DNA from 2 places in the Paenibacillus sp. FSL R10-2199 genome. Region 2 is predicted to be linked to the other one. Evidence: riboswitches for the same ligand, from Rfam matches in the RefSeq annotation. Region 2 holds a riboswitch; the other holds the start of a gene.

Region 1 (7,808 bases), 500 kb from region 2:
TCACGCACCAGCTCATTGATGCGATTGAAGCCAGCGGCCAGCTGCCGATGATCAAGCCGGTTGTTATTGATTATAAGGACCAGGATCAAGTTAAGGCAGAGTATTCCGGTTCGATCCAGCGCGCCCTGAACTACGGTGTCCTGAAGCTGGATGAAAGTGGCAAGCTTAATCCTAAGCAGGAAATCACCCGGGCTGAAGCAGCCGTAGCGATCAGCAATGCGCTGGCGTATCTGAAGTCACATCCGGCACCGGCCGCGCAGAGTGAGACGCTTACTGCCGAAGAGGCCGTTCAATTGATTAAGGAGGCTGTAGGTCCGGAAGCAGACCTGCAGATCAAGATCGACCCGGCTGCCAGCATGTCCCGCGAATCATTCACCTACCTGCTGGTGCATACCCTCCAGACCAGCGGCCAGCTGCCGATGTTCAAGCTTATTCCAGTTGAAGTTGCAGATGAGAGTCAGATGGATATCTCCAATTCAGGCGCTATTCAAACCGCACTGGCGCTTGGCTTCGTTACACTGGATGAGTCCGGCAATTTCAATCCGAAGGGTGATATTACACGTACCGCCGGTACGGATATCGTGAATAAAGCGCTGGAATACTTGAAGGCTCATCAAGCACCCGCAGCAGAGAGCGAAGTTCTTACGGCTGAGCAAGCTGTTCAGTTGATCAAGGAAGCCGCAGGACCGAAGGCTGATCTGCAGATCAAGATTGATCCGGCAGCCAGCATGACCCGCGAATCGTTCACCTACCTGCTGGTGCATACCCTCCAGACCAGCGGCCAGCTGCCGCTGCTTAATCTGATTCCGGTAGAGATCAAGGATAATGACAAGATCAATATCCTGAACTCGGGAGCCATTCAGACGGCCATCGCCTTGAAGATCGTGAAGCTGGATGCTGACGGCAAGTTCAATCCGCAGGCTGGAATCACCCGTACAGACGCGGCCGCTATGGTTAGCCAGGTTCAGGAGATCCTGAAGCGGGCTGCTGCGAATCAATAATACCCGGAACATTCCAATTTTCCGCAAGCAATTATCAGCTCAAAAAGCACATGTCAGCGGCTTGTGCTTTTTGGCATGTTCTATGATCGCCGCCGGGAAGCTTGTCAACACGATAGAGCTACAGCATCAGAATCATCAGAGCCTCATCCAGATATTCATCCCCAAGCTTCATCGCCTTCGGCTCTGTGCCATAGCAGATGAATCCAAGAGATTCGTATAGTCTTTTGGCAGCTACATTATTCGAGGTTACCGTTAAATTTAGAATTTCGAGCCCCGGCAACAGCCTCGCCCGGGCAATCAGCTCCACCATCAAGCGGCGGCCCACTCCTTGTTTACGGACATCTGAATCCACATATACTGAATATATATTAGCTTTATGATCAATTTTGGGCCGGCTCTCCCGGAAAAAAGTGACGATGCCCACCAGCCTCTCCTCACCATCAAAAGCTCCCAGCGTGAAATTATTCTCCGAGGGCTCCAGCCTGATGCGGGTGGTGACTATAGACAGCTTCTTTTCCGATTCATAGGAGCTGAGATAGGCTTCCGGATGCAGCCGCAGCGACTGTAGCCGAAGCTCGCGGTAAACCTCCGCATCCACGGATGTCAGCATTCTTAGGTACAACGGGTTTGCCTCCTCAAGGAACTTAGGGATTCCAAATTGACAAAATTGCAGAATTTGGCTATATTTAGACAGTGTAAAATTATATTTTAAACAATTTAATTTTTCCGTTAATCAATCTTACATAATTATGAAAAGAGGGATTTACTATGATGATCGTGAGTTTAATACTCGTGGCCTTGGTTGCACTGGAGCATGTGTATATTCTAGTGCTGGAAATGTTCCTGTGGACTACCCCGCGGGCGCAAAAATCGTTCGGCACCACTCCGCAGTTCGCCCGGGAAACGAAATCGCTGGCTGCAAACCAGGGATTGTATAACGGCTTTCTGGCGGCCGGTCTAGTCTGGAGCCTGCTGCATCCGAATGATACCTTCAGTGTTCAGCTTCAATTGTTCTTCCTGATCTGTGTTGCGGTTGCAGCCGTCTATGGCGGCATCACGGCCAAGAAATCCATTCTATTGGTTCAGGGCCTCCCGGCCTTCATTGCTCTGCTTGCCGTTATTCTGGCGAATCTGTAATTATGAGAATGGCCGCTCTTCCCTCACAGCTTCTGCGCGAACTGGTTCAGCTGCTCGGACATCGTCCGGATCTCCTCGATGAAGCTGGAGATTTCATTCGTTGAAGCAGCCTGCTCCTGCCCGACTGACGCAATCTGATGGATGGATTGGCTGATCTGCTTCATCGCGGCTTGGATCTCCCCCAGGGTATCCCGGATCCGCTGCGCAGACTGCTCGGTTTCCTTCGAGAATTTGCGGATTTCTTTCGCTACAACATCGAATCCCCGCCCCTTCTCTCCTGCGTGGGCAGCCTCAATGGCTGCATTAATCCCGAGCAGATTCGTCTGGTCGGCGACCTTTCTGAGGACAGCCAGCACTTCATCGCTTTTTTTGACACTTTCGGCGGTCGTTTCTGACTGGAGCAGCAGCTTCTGCGAGAAATCGGCAAGCAGCCCCGAGCCCTCTGCCACATGCCCAATCCGGGCGTTAGCCTGATTTAGGGAGACCGAGATCTGATCAGCGATTTCGCGCAGCTCGGTCTGTCTGCGGACCTGGATGCAGACCGCCCCGCAGACGCTTCCATCCTCTCCGTGTACCGGAAGAACCGTACCGACGAATTCATACCCATAGTAGTCCTTAGGGACATTAGCTTTCGAGAATTCATCATTTCTCAGCGCATGATACAGAGGTTCGTCCGCAAGAATTATCTGTCCTGCCCGAATTCCCAGATCAATGGACGTTCCAGGGAAATAAGCGATGAACTTCTCCACATCACAGACAGCAATAGATACATCATAGGGAAAAGCAGCTTTCAGGACCGGTGCCAGGTTCACTATATCTTCAAGGGAGCGGATAATGTTCTTCATGGATGTGGGTTCTCCTTCATTAAATCACTTCATTAAATCGCTTCATTGCACAGTACAGAAATATCTAGATTAAGGTTCGACATTTTTCAATGACTATCCTTTATTCAAAAACTTAATATTTAAAATTTAATCATGTCCTCTTAACTTAAGTCAATGAAGCCCTGCAGGCGCCTTAGTACAATATAACCACAATCAATAATCAATCAGGGGGTTATGCTAATGTCTGCTGCAGTGGCTCGAACCGGGGGAATATCGCTCATTGTAATGGCGGTTGCCGCCGCGCTCTCGTACGGATATGTCCAAGGGAGTCTGGTAGTGGATGGAGATGCCGCTGGTACCTTCGCCAATCTTCAGGCCTCTCCGTCGCTGTTCAGGGCCGGGATTCTGGGCTGGGTACTGATTATGGCCTGTGATGCGGCAGCTGCCTGGGCCTTATATCTGGTGCTGAAGCCTGTGCATCCGGGCCTGTCCCTGCTGGGAGCATGGCTGCGCCTGGCTTATACGGCAGTGTTGGGGGGTGCTGTCTCCAGTCTGATCGTGGTATCACTTCTTACCGGTAACAGGGAGGTTGCGCTTTCCGGCTTCACACGAGGGGAGCTGCAGGCGGAGGTCATGCTTCATCTTCATGCTTTTGAAGCGGTATGGTCGGCTGGTTTGATTCTGTTCGGGGGGCATCTGCTGATTATAGGTGTGCTGGCGTTATGGTCGGAGAATATTCCGAAGCCCGTCAGTGTGCTGCTGCTGCTGGCAGGCTTCGGCTATATTGTGGTTCATCTGTGCGGCACACTTGTGCCCGGGTATGGAGAATTCCTCCAAATCATCAAATGGGTGTTCATGCTGCCGATGACCGCAGGGGAGCTGGGGCTTGGCATCTGGCTGCTGTTCAAAGTCCCGGCTGCGCGTGTTCGCGCTCAAGCCGCTTCTTAATCCGGCTGAGCGACTCCGGTGTCATCCCGAGATAGCTGGCCAGCTGATGCTGGGGGACGCGGCTGATCAGGCCGGGCCTCCGATGCAGCAGTGCCTTGAGGCGGTCTTCGGGGGATGCCGCAATGAAGGCGGCGAATTCCGCCTGCACCTGTCCGAAATTCTCCTCGATCATCCGGCGTGTCATCAGCTCCAGCTGCGTGTGTCTGGCGTACATTTCCCTCTCGGTATTCAGCGAACCGACAACCAGTACGCAGTCCTCCAGACAAGTCAGGCTGTATTCCGACGAGGCATCCTCTTTATGCGCATTGAAGATAGCGATCGCCTGCTCCTCTGTGTAGAAATTCGAGGTGATGTCGCGGCCTGTGACGTCAACACTATGCTGCCGTACGCATCCTTTTAACACGAAATAGCAATGACCGGGAACCTCCCCCTGCCTAAGCAGCGTGGCTCCCTTGCTGTATTCCTCAACAAGAATCTCCTCCAGAATGGCCTGCTGCTGCTCTTCACTGAAGGAGGTCAGCCGGGTCATATATTGGAGTAATCTATGCTTCATGTTTCGGATTCCTCCTTATAATGCTACTGACAACATGTCAGTAGCGTTTGAACATTCTTGCACTCATGTATTGATTATACTGACATCCGCATCACTTTTCTCCTTCTTGCTCCGCATGGAGTACAGGACGAACAACAGAATGAACCATAGGGGCGTAAACAGCAGCGCCGGACGGGTATCATCTGCGAACAGCATAATGATCAGAATGGCGGCAAACAACGTTAATACCGCATAATTGATAACCGGTGTGAACGGTGCTTTGAATTTGGACGAGGCATGTAAGTCCGGACGGTTCTTCTTATACTTGATATGACATACGAGCACAACCCCCCACACCCAGATGAAGCAAATGGCGCTGATCGTTGTAACGATGCCGAAAGCCTGACCCGGAATAAGCTTGCTGAGCAGCGCCCCGGCCGATATAACTATTGTAGAAATAAATAAAGAGTTAGCAGGCACATGATTTCGGTTCAGCTTGCCGAGCTGCGGGGAGGCCTGATCCCTTCTGCTCAGATTATACAGAATCCGGCTGGTTGAGAACATCCCGCTGTTGCAGGCGGAAGCCGCTGAGGTTAAGACGACGAAATTGATAATACCTGCAGCAACCGGAATCCCGACCAGACTGAAGGTCCGCACAAAAGGACTTTCAGCCGCACTGAGCTGGGTCCACGGGTTAATGCACAGCAGGACGAAGAGCGCGCCTACATAGAAGAAGAGAATCCGCAGAGGAATTTTGTTAATCGCCGAGGGGATATTTTTCTCCGGATCTGCTGTTTCTGCGGCTGATACACCCACAAGCTCCACACCGACATAAGCGAACACAACCATCTGGAAGGAAAATAAGAAGCCCTTGACACCGTTCGGGAACACGCCCCCGTGCTCCCAGAGATTGCGGACCGTCACCGATCCCGCATCCGTCTTGAACCCGATGACCAGCAGAATGATTCCCAGGCCAATTAAGGCAAGAATCGTGACGACTTTGATTAGGGCAAACCAGAATTCGAGTTCGCCGAAGCTTTTGACCGTCAGCAGATTGAGTCCTAACAGAATAATCAGGCAGATGACGGCCGGTACCCACTGCGGGATATCGAACCAGTACTGCACATAAACGCCCACTGCAATCACATCCGCCATCGCCGTCATAATCCAGCAGAACCAGTAGGTCCAGCCTGTAATGAACGCAGCCCGCGGCCCCAGATAGTCTTCAGCAATGTCCGTAAAAGATTGATATCCCGCTTTGGAGAGCAGCAGCTCACCCAGCGCCCTCATCACAAAAAACACGGCAATTCCCACGAGTAAATACGTGATCATAATGGACGGCCCGGCCTGCTGAATCGCTCTGCCTGATCCCAGGAATAACCCCGTACCAATCGTGCCGCCGATAGCGATCAGCTGTACATGACGGTTCGCCAAATCTCTCTTTAATTCTGTCTGTGCCATTGCCTTTTTCCCCCTTAATGTGTACAACGCTATGCTGCCAAATAACATAAAAAAGAGATTGGATATCATCCAATCTCCCGGTTCATAAGAATATCAAAATAAGCTACCTGCGCCGCTGACCGTAATTAATCAGCATAACAAATACAAATTCCGTACTCTTCTGTCCTTTTGCCTGAGATTGTGAACCCTTCGGCGCTGCGGTCTCCCGCAGTCTCTCCAGAAGCTGCTCCTGCTATAGTGTGATCCATAGCAATCATAGCCCGTGTGATGTATTAAATTGGTGAAGCGTTAATGCATTCTGATATTCTAACATATTACTCGGCATGTGAGTATTGAACAGTGATAAAAGTCTCCTACCTATGGCTAGATGTCTAGGGTGCGCTCCTGCACTACAGCGGCATAAATGTTGTACGTTTTGCAACTTGGATGCGCAGATACCCGGTTGTTTAGATAGATTGTTGTATGAAATACAACAATTTTCGATTTAGTCCAATTTAATGAAGCGAATGTTGTATTTTGTACAGGATTTTAGAAAATCACGGGCACGGAGGATGAGTTTGCCGGTAATACCTTGGCTCCGCATTAAAAAAAAGCAGACAGGCAACAGCCCATCCGCTCATTTGATCCAACATTATTCCGCTATTTATTTAATGATTACATAATCCAGGCCAACCAGCTTGGCGTAGGTAACGATCTGATCTGTAGTCAAGTTGAGCGACACCACGGTATGGTGGCCGCCGCCATTCTCGATCCATGCCTTAATTCCATCCTGGAAGTTAGGCTTCACCTGCCAGAGCACACGGGCCACTGGAAGATTCGGAGCCGGAACCGTCGGCTCGAAGGCAGTAACTTCATTGATCAGCAGCTTGTAATGCGTGCCGAAGTCAGCCATCGATACCACGACGCCTTCGCCAGCCTTGCCGTCGAATACGAGACGGGCCGGATCTTCGCGGTCGCCGATTCCCAGCGGAGACACAAGCACCTTCGGCTTGTTGCTGGCCAGGCTCGGGTCAACCTCAAGCATGTGGGACTGCAGAATCGCTTCCTGTCCGGCAGCCATTTCATAGGTGTAATCTTCCATGAATCCGGTGTTCAGGTTGTGGCTCATCACCTTCATCAGGCGGTCCAGGGCCGCTGTCTTCCAGTCCCCTTCGCCGGCGAAGCCGTAGCCTTGTGCCATCAGACGCTGAACGGCAAGACCCGGAAGCTGCTTCATGCCGTGCAGGTCTTCGAAGTTCGAAGTGAACGCATTGTAGTTGCCGGCATCCAGGAAGCGTTTGAGGGCAATTTCATAGCTGGCCTGTACCTTCACGCTGGCTTCCCATGCTTCTTTGCTGTATGAACCGTAATCGAAATCATACTGCTCTGCATATTCAGCGAACAGCGCATCAATTTCTTCTTCCTTCACTTCGTTTACATACGCAACCAGGTCGCCGATCCCGAAGTAATCCACGGTCCAGCCGAACTGAATCTGGGCTTCTACCTTGTCGCCTTCGGTAACGCCCACGTTACGCATGTTGTCGCCGAAGCGGGCCACTTTGATGTTGAAGCTTTCGTTATATGCAACGGCAACGTCCATCCATTCGGCAATTTGCTTCTGGACTTCGGCGCGTTCCCAGTACCCTACCACCACTTTGTTCTGTTTCTTCAGGCGGGCATTGATGAACCCGTATTCACGGTCGCCATGGGCAGCCTGGTTCAGGTTCATGAAGTCCATATCCAGAGTAGCCCAAGGAATGCTCTCATTGTATTGGGTAGCCAGGTGTAGAAGCGGCTTCTGCAGCAGCTTCGTGCCGCGGATCCACATTTTGGCCGGGGAGAAGGTATGCATCCAGGTGATGACACCCGCAACCTCGTCACGGTAGTTGACTTCTTTCATGATCGAAGTGATTTTGTCTGCGCTGA
Region 2 (7,808 bases):
GAGCGGTTCGCGATACTTCTGTACATTTTAAACTGGGCAGCAGTCATCATCGTGTGTAAGCCTCCTTATTCCCCGGTTCCGGTCAGATCCAGCTTGCCGTCATAGACGGCCTTGATGACCTGCTCAATATTAGTATCTTCCATCCGGAAGTCGACAACTTCGCCATATCTCATCACCCGGCCCACCACTTCACTGGCGGTATATTCGTACCGGTCAAAAGAGACCGAAAATTCCTGCGCGCTCTGCTGCGCAAGCTTCATTCCCGGTGTCTGCGCGAGCTGCGCGTATAACTCCGGCATCGGTGATCCGACCTGAAAGAAGATGACACGGTTTTTGGCAAAACGGGCCTTGACCTCGCTCAGGCTGCCGTCATAAATAATCGCCCCATGGTCGATGATAATCAGCCGTTTGCACAGATCCTCAATATCCCCCAGATCATGGGTGGTCAGCATCACCGTAGTGTTCTGCTCCTGGTTGATCTGTTTGATGAACTCGCGGATTTTTTGCTTCACGGATACGTCGAGGCCAATGGTCGGCTCATCCAGATACAGAATCGGCGGGTTATGCAGCAGGGCTGCGGCCAGATCGGCGCGCATCCGCTGACCCAGGGAGAGCTTCCGGGCAGAGAGATGGATGAACTCGCTCATTCCCAGCATTTCAGTGAACAGCTCCATATTCGTCTTGTAGACGGCGCCAGGAATCTGATAAATATCCTTCAGCAGCGAGAAAGACTCCACAATCGGGATATCCCACCACAGCTGGGTACGCTGGCCGAACACGGCACCAATCTGGGCGGCATTGTCCATTCTTTTTTTGTACGGATTGATACCGTTTACAGAAACAGTGCCGGCTGAGGGCATGAGGATTCCGGTCAGCATCTTGATGGTGGTGGATTTGCCTGCACCGTTCGGGCCCACGTAGGCCACCGTCTCGCCTGCTTCTACACTCAAATCCAGCGGCTTAACCGCCACCTTCTCAATATGCCGGGGGAGGAAGAGGTGCTTAACCGCTCCCCCCAGGCCCGGCTCCTTCACTGCCTGCATAAATGACTTGCTCAGCCCTCTGGCTTCAATAATACTCAAGGCTAACCCTCCTGAAAGTTACTTTGAAAGCGCGTTCGCTTGTTCGCAGCATATAAATTTCTGAATCCCAATCTATGTAAAAGACGTATGAATAAATATATCACTGCGGCAATGTCGAAAACTATCATAATCCATCGAATGAATATATTTATTTAGATTATTATGGCGAATGATGCTGCAAAAAAGCGGCTACCCTGGTTAACTAGACTAACCGGGATTTGCCGCTTCGTTCGAGAATGGCTTTGAGGAGTAACCCTATTAATAGTGGCAGCAACAGCTGAACTTCCAGTCTCCAGTCTACAGCGTACAGGTCTACAAGGTTGATCTGCTTCAATAGAACATAGACCACGTTGTACATCAGGAAGGAGCAGCTGACCGTGAGCAGCGGGATTAGGGCCAGATTGCTTTTGGAGCGGAGCAGCCTGTAACCCAGGAAGATCATTAGTGTATGGCTTATCATGATCGCCAGTGCATAATTACTGCCGAAGCGCATGAATGATACCATAGCGGTTGCCAGATTCAGGACTGCCGAGATATAGCCGATGCGAAGCATGTAGAACCTCCTTGCTCAAACGGTACGGTCCTTATCCTTATTTCAAGACAACATAGCCGTTTTCACTTGTGATTTTTGACTGCAGATTTTTCTATTTTACAGCGCTTGCAGGTTCATTTACAGGTCCAATGCTGAATGTTTTTTATTCCGTGATTGTATGTTATAATACTTTCTTTTAAAATCGGTTATATAGGAAATGGTAAAAATGGAGGAGGATCGTCGTGAGAATCTTTGAACAATCGAGAGCATGGAGCGTGCCTGGAGATTTGGAAGCACAGCAGCTTGAAGCCTTCCGGCCGCTTGACGCAGAGCAAATCGAATTACATAGCGGGCAGTCCGGGGTTTCTTTTCCAGAAGAATCGAAAGAGCATATCTATCATAGAGCCATGATATCTTCCATCCGCAGTGAAATGAATAAATTAAGCCAGCTGCTCTCTATTCCTTATGTTGTATTCCTGACGGACAAGGCGGGTACCATTCTGGAGCTGGTCTGTTCTTCTCCGGTCACCCGGGATGAGATGGAACAGGCGGAGCTGCGTCCGGGGGTTAGCTTATGCAGGCAGCGCTCGGGGATGAATGCCGTATCCTTGGCCATGGAGATGAAATGCATCGGGGTAGTGAGGGGGACGGAACATTCCGACCAGGCCTTCCAGAACTGGAACTGTGTGTGTGCTCCGCTGCAGAATGAGGATACCGTCTTCGGATATGTGGACATTTCTTTTAATAGAGGAGAACCGATTGAATTCGCCATTCCGTTCGTTCAGCAGATTGCCGAGAATATTATGGAGAAGTGGATGGAGAAGAACCCGGAGATGCAGCAATACCGCCTGGAAGCCACTTTACAGGAATATAAGCTGACAGCGCGGGAGCAGGATGTAGCACGGCTATGGTTACTTGAGAAAAGCGCGCTGCACATCGGGAGTGATCTGGGCATCAGTGAAGGCACGGTTCGGAATATGCTGAAGAGTATTTACAGTAAAATGCGGGTGAATGACCGCTTCCAGTTCGTCAAACGGCTAACGCCCTAGAAGGCGCGCAACGCTATATATACATAAGAATAGCCGGGCAGTGATACTAGCGTATCGCTTGCCCGGCTATTTATTTGCGGTGAAGTCATTTCGCCTGCGCGTTGCCGCCAGTCGCGTTTAGCCGCAGGAGCAGTTCAGTACCGGCTTCCGCGCGGCCTGGGTCTCATCCAGACGGCTGATCTCCGTGGTATGCGGTGCATTAATTACGATCTCCGGTGTCTCCTGCGCTTCCTTAACGATCTGAATCATCGTCTCAATGAAGCCGTCAAGCGTTTCCTTGCTTTCGGTTTCAGTCGGCTCGATCATCATACATTCCTCTACGGTCAGCGGGAAGTAGACAGTCGGCGGATGGTAGCCGAAGTCGAGCAGCCGTTTGGCCACATCCAGGGTACGTACGCCGTACTGCTTGAGGTTTCTGCCGGACATGACGAATTCATGCTTGCAGACACCCGGGAATGGAATTTCGAAATAAGGTGCCAGACGGTGCATCATGTAATTGGCATTCAGCACAGCGTTCTCGGACACCTCGCGCAGTCCGTCCGGGCCGTAGGTGCGGATATAGGCGTAAGCGCGGACCAGAATACCGAAGTTGCCATAAAAGGCTTTGACGCGGCCAATAGATTGCGGCCCGCCGGAGTCAAGCGAGAAGCTGCCGTCTTCGTTCTGCACCACCGACGGCTGGGGCAGGAACGGAATCAGCTTCGCCTTCACGCCGACCGGTCCGGCTCCCGGACCGCCGCCGCCGTGCGGCGTACTCATCGTCTTGTGCAGGTTGAGATGGACCACATCGAAGCCCATATCGCCCGGGCGGGTGATGCCCATGATGGCGTTGGAGTTCGCTCCGTCATAATAGAGCAATCCGCCGGCTTCATGGACAATCGCGGCGATCTCGACGATCTGCGTCTCGAACAGTCCGAGAGTACTCGGGTTCGTGAGCATCAGCGCGGCGGTGTCGCTGCCGACCGCGGCCTTCAGCGCTTCGAGGTCGACCATTCCCTTATCATTGGAAGGAATGGTGACGGTGTCGAGTCCGGCGGCTGCGGCGCTGGCCGGGTTGGTGCCGTGCGAGGAATCCGGCACGATGACCTTGGAGCGGACCTCGCCGCGGCTCTCATGGTAGGCGCGGATCATCATCAGGCCGGTCCATTCGCCATGGGCACCGGCGGCAGGCTGCAGGGAGACGGCATCCATGCCGGTCAGTCCGGCGAGATCCTTTTGCAGCGTATACATCAGCTCAAGTGCACCCTGGATACTCTCTTCCGGCTGGTACGGATGGATCTTGGCAAGGCCGGGGAAGCGGGCCACATCCTCATTGATCTTCGGATTATATTTCATCGTACAGGAGCCGAGCGGATAGAAGCCGTTATCGACCCCGAAGTTACGCCGGGACAGGGCAGTATAGTGGCGGATAACATCCACTTCGGAGACTTCCGGCAGCACTACCGGCTCGCTGCGGAGCAAGCCCTCAGGAATCAGTGAGCTGATGCTCTCTTCCTGCGGCACATCACATAGAGGCAAAGAGTAAGCCGAGCGGCCGGGGCGGCTTAATTCAAAGATCAGGGTTTGTTCCGGTTTCATATACAGCCCTCCAGTGCAGTGGCGAATTCGTCAATTTCGGTCTTGCTTCTTTTCTCAGTCACGGCAACCAGCATATGTCCGGCAAGCTCCGGATACTCACGGCCCAGATCATAGCCGCCCAGATAACCTGCCTTCAGCAGCCTGGAGTTCACTTCACTGACACTGCTGCCTTCCGGGAGCTTCAGGACAAATTCATTGAAGAACGGGGCGGTGAAGACGCGCTCTGCACCGGTGATTTCAGCCAGCCGTCCGGCGGCGTAATGGCTCTTGCGGATGTTCAGCTCACCAACCTCGCGCATGCCCTCCTTGCCCATCACGGACAAGTAGACGGATGCGCATAACGCCAGCAGCGCTTGGTTAGAGCAGATATTCGACGTCGCTTTCTCGCGGCGGATATGCTGCTCACGCGCCTGCAGGGTCAAGACGAAGCCGCGCTTGCCGTTACGGTCAACGGTCTGGCCGACGATCCGGCCCGGCATGCGGCGCATCAGCGGTTCGGCAACCGCGAAGAATCCGCAGGTTGGTCCTCCGAGCGATGCAGCGATACCCAGCGGCTGTGCATCGCCGACTACGATGTCGGCGCCCAGCTTGCCGGGCGTTTCCAGCACGCCGAGTGCAATGGGATTCGCGCTGACCACGAGCAATCCCTTGACGGCGTGGATCAACGGCTCAATCTGGCGCAGATCCTCGATGCCGCCGAAGAAGTTGGGCGACTGGACCAGAACGGCGGCAGTATCGGCATCAATGGCCTCAGCCAGCTTGGCAAGATCGGTAACCCCGTCCTTATAATCGATTTCCACGATTTGCAGGCCCCAGGCATTGGCCGAAGTACGCAGCACCTGGCGGGCTTCCGGATGAACCGTACGGGAGACAATCAGCTTTTTGCGTTTCGTGGCGCCTGTGGCCAGCACGGCTGCTTCGGAGAAGGCCGTTGCGCCGTCATACATACTGGCATTGGCGACCTTCATACCGGTCAGCTCACAGATATAGGACTGGAATTCGAAGATTGCCTGAAGCTCGCCCTGGCTGATTTCCGGCTGATAAGGGGTATAGGCAGTATAGAATTCCGAACGGGAAATAATATGGTTAATGACAACAGGAATGTGGTGGTCATAGAGGCCGGCGCCAAGGAAGCTGGCATGGGTATCAAAGTCGGCATTCTTGTCAGCCAGACCCTTCATATGGCGCAGCAGCGCATATTCGTCCAGCGGGCCGGACATCGGCATCGTTCCCTGGTAGCGGACAGATTGAGGGATATCAGCGAATAGCTCATCGATGGACTGAATCCCGACAGTCTCCATCATTTCTGCGCGGTCTTGCTCCGTCATAGGCAGATAGCGGTGCTTCATTACGGCTTCACTCCTTGGCTCTTTTTGTAGAACGGGGCTTTGATCACGGCAGCCTTCAGTTGCTTGCCGCGGATCTCCACATACACCTCTGTGCCGATCTCAGTATAGGCAGCATCCAGCAGGGCAAGTCCGAGATTCCGCTTCAGCGTTGGGGATTGAGTACCGGTTGTGACTTCACCGATCTTCACACCGTCGGCATATACAGGATAATGGGAGCGGGGAATCCCGCGGTCGATCATTTCAAGTCCCACAAGGCGGCGCGGGAGACCGGCTTCCTTCTGCTTCAGCAAGGCATCACGGCCGATGAAATCCGCTTTGTCCAGCTTCACGAAGAACTGGACACCCGCTTCGAGCGGCGTAATATCCGCCGAGAGCTCCTGGCCGTACAGCGGCAGCTTGGCTTCGAAGCGGAGTGTGTCGCGTGCGCCGAGTCCGGCAGGGGTCAGGCCATGCGGCGCGCCTGCGGCCAGCAGACCATTCCAGAGTGCAGCCGCTGTGTGGACCGGGGCGTACAGCTCAAAGCCGTCCTCCCCGGTATAGCCGGTGCGGGAGAGCAGTACAGATACGCCGCAGACCTCGGCGTGTTCGATGAAGTGGAAGGGCTTCAGCTCTGCGAGCGGGGCAGAGGTAACTTCGGCCAGAATCGTCTCAGCCAGCGGACCCTGCAGAGCGAGCAGCAGCGTCTCATCGGAGACGTTCTTCAGGCTGACACCGCTGAATTCAGCGGTGAGATGTTCCTGCAGCCACTGGAAGTCCTTGTCGATATTGGAGGCGTTCACGACGAGCATATAGCGCTCATGGCCCAGGCGGTAGACGAGCAGATCATCTACTACGCCGCCGCTCGGATAGAGCATCAGGGTATACTGCGCCGCGCCGTCTGCAAGGCGGCTGACGTCATTTGTGGTCAACTGCTGCAGGAAGGCTTCAGCGCCGCTGCCGTCAACCATGAATTCACCCATATGCGATACATCGAACAGTCCGGCCTGCTGGCGGACCGCTTCATGTTCCTTAACGATGCCAGTAAACTGCACCGGCAGCTCCCAGCCGCCGAAATCAATGCATCTGGACTCCGCATAAGCGGCATAGAGATCATAAAAAGGCGTTCTTCTCAAAGACTCCATCGTGTCACCCCTTAGTCTGTTTACATGCAAAAAAGGACAGGCGAAAGTCCATCAATGCACATCAAACATGCATCAATAGACGTTCGCTCTGTCCTTTGTACCTGAGAGTTACCCTGCTATCATGCCCGCAGGTTTCCCCGTTGGTGATCCGTTTCCTGTTGTCCAGGCTGTGGATGCTCTCCAGAGATGCGTCCGGCAAAGGTCCTTTTGCCTGAGAGATTCACCCATCCCGGGCTTACTCCTTCGGCGCTGCCCCTGAGGGTCAGTCTCTCCCTATGCCATCATTCGCAAACCATATGTTTTTCTACTGACTCCATTAAACCGGGTTTACAAGCACGCTGTCAATCAAAAAACGTCAAAAAGATGACAAATTTAATTTTCCTGTCAGTTATATTGACATTAGGCAAGGTCATAACTTAGGCTATAACTAAATTTAGAACTCCAAATGTGGAAAAGAGGCGGCTTGGAAATGAGTGAAGTGTTGGACAACCTGCTATACAGCGAAGAGCATGAATGGGCACAGCAGGGTGAAGGACGCGTAGTACGTGTGGGAATTACGGATCATGCGCAGCATTTATTGGGCGACATCGTGTTTGTTGAGTTTCCGGAAGTCGGCGCAGCCATTTCCGCGGGCGACAGCGTAGGCAGCATCGAGTCTGTTAAGACGGTGTCGGAGCTGTACTCGCCGGTATCCGGCAAGGTAACCAAGATCAACGACGCACTCGAATCCAGTCCGGAGCTGATCAATGATCAGCCATACGGCGGCGGTTGGATTTTTGAGCTGGAGCTTGACGGTGAGTTTGCCGAGGCAGCTTCCGGCCTGCTGGATGCGGCTGCTTATAAGGAATTGGTTGGGGAATAGTTTCAACCGTTTATGTACCCGGATTATTAGAATAGATGACTGAACTGGATTTACGAAAAGATGAACACGGCAGGCTTCTCTTATTACATTAGATGTCACTAATGTGAGAGGTCTGTCTTTTTGCGTTTCTGTATCACTCCGGAAAGCTAAGCAGCCCCGGATAAATGCGGGGAGCCAAGTGCCAAAGGGCGGGCAGCAGAGCCAGACCCGTAACGGCAAAGATAAGGCACAGCAA

Evidence for each region. Region 2 has a riboswitch for glycine ahead of gcvT (glycine cleavage system aminomethyltransferase GcvT). Riboswitches for the same ligand answer to the same signal wherever they lie in the genome.
Region 1: another riboswitch for glycine. It lies ahead of NYE33_RS04860 (amino acid permease); the one in region 2 lies ahead of gcvT (glycine cleavage system aminomethyltransferase GcvT).

What each region holds. Positions count from the first base shown of each region.
Region 1 is NZ_JBBOBO010000001.1:1,095,751-1,103,558, reverse strand. It holds gene NYE33_RS04890 (S-layer homology domain-containing protein) at 1-1,001, shown strand, start outside; gene NYE33_RS04885 (GNAT family N-acetyltransferase) at 1,120-1,623, opposite strand; gene NYE33_RS04880 (DUF1304 domain-containing protein) at 1,770-2,138, shown strand; gene NYE33_RS04875 (methyl-accepting chemotaxis protein) at 2,162-2,983, opposite strand; gene NYE33_RS04870 (DUF4386 domain-containing protein) at 3,203-3,910, shown strand; gene NYE33_RS04865 (Crp/Fnr family transcriptional regulator) at 3,867-4,463, opposite strand; gene NYE33_RS04860 (amino acid permease) at 4,527-5,903, opposite strand; glycine riboswitch at 6,054-6,133, opposite strand; gene araA (L-arabinose isomerase) at 6,547-7,808, opposite strand, start outside.
Region 2 is NZ_JBBOBO010000001.1:1,600,727-1,608,534, forward strand. It holds gene NYE33_RS07015 (ABC transporter permease) at 1-50, opposite strand, end outside; gene NYE33_RS07020 (ABC transporter ATP-binding protein) at 66-1,082, opposite strand; gene NYE33_RS07025 (hypothetical protein) at 1,285-1,635, opposite strand; gene NYE33_RS07030 (LuxR C-terminal-related transcriptional regulator) at 1,857-2,663, shown strand; gene gcvPB (aminomethyl-transferring glycine dehydrogenase subunit GcvPB) at 2,781-4,241, opposite strand; gene gcvPA (aminomethyl-transferring glycine dehydrogenase subunit GcvPA) at 4,238-5,590, opposite strand; gene gcvT (glycine cleavage system aminomethyltransferase GcvT) at 5,590-6,711, opposite strand; glycine riboswitch at 6,798-6,897, opposite strand; glycine riboswitch at 6,901-6,996, opposite strand; gene gcvH (glycine cleavage system protein GcvH) at 7,181-7,573, shown strand; gene NYE33_RS07055 (hypothetical protein) at 7,707-7,808, opposite strand, start outside.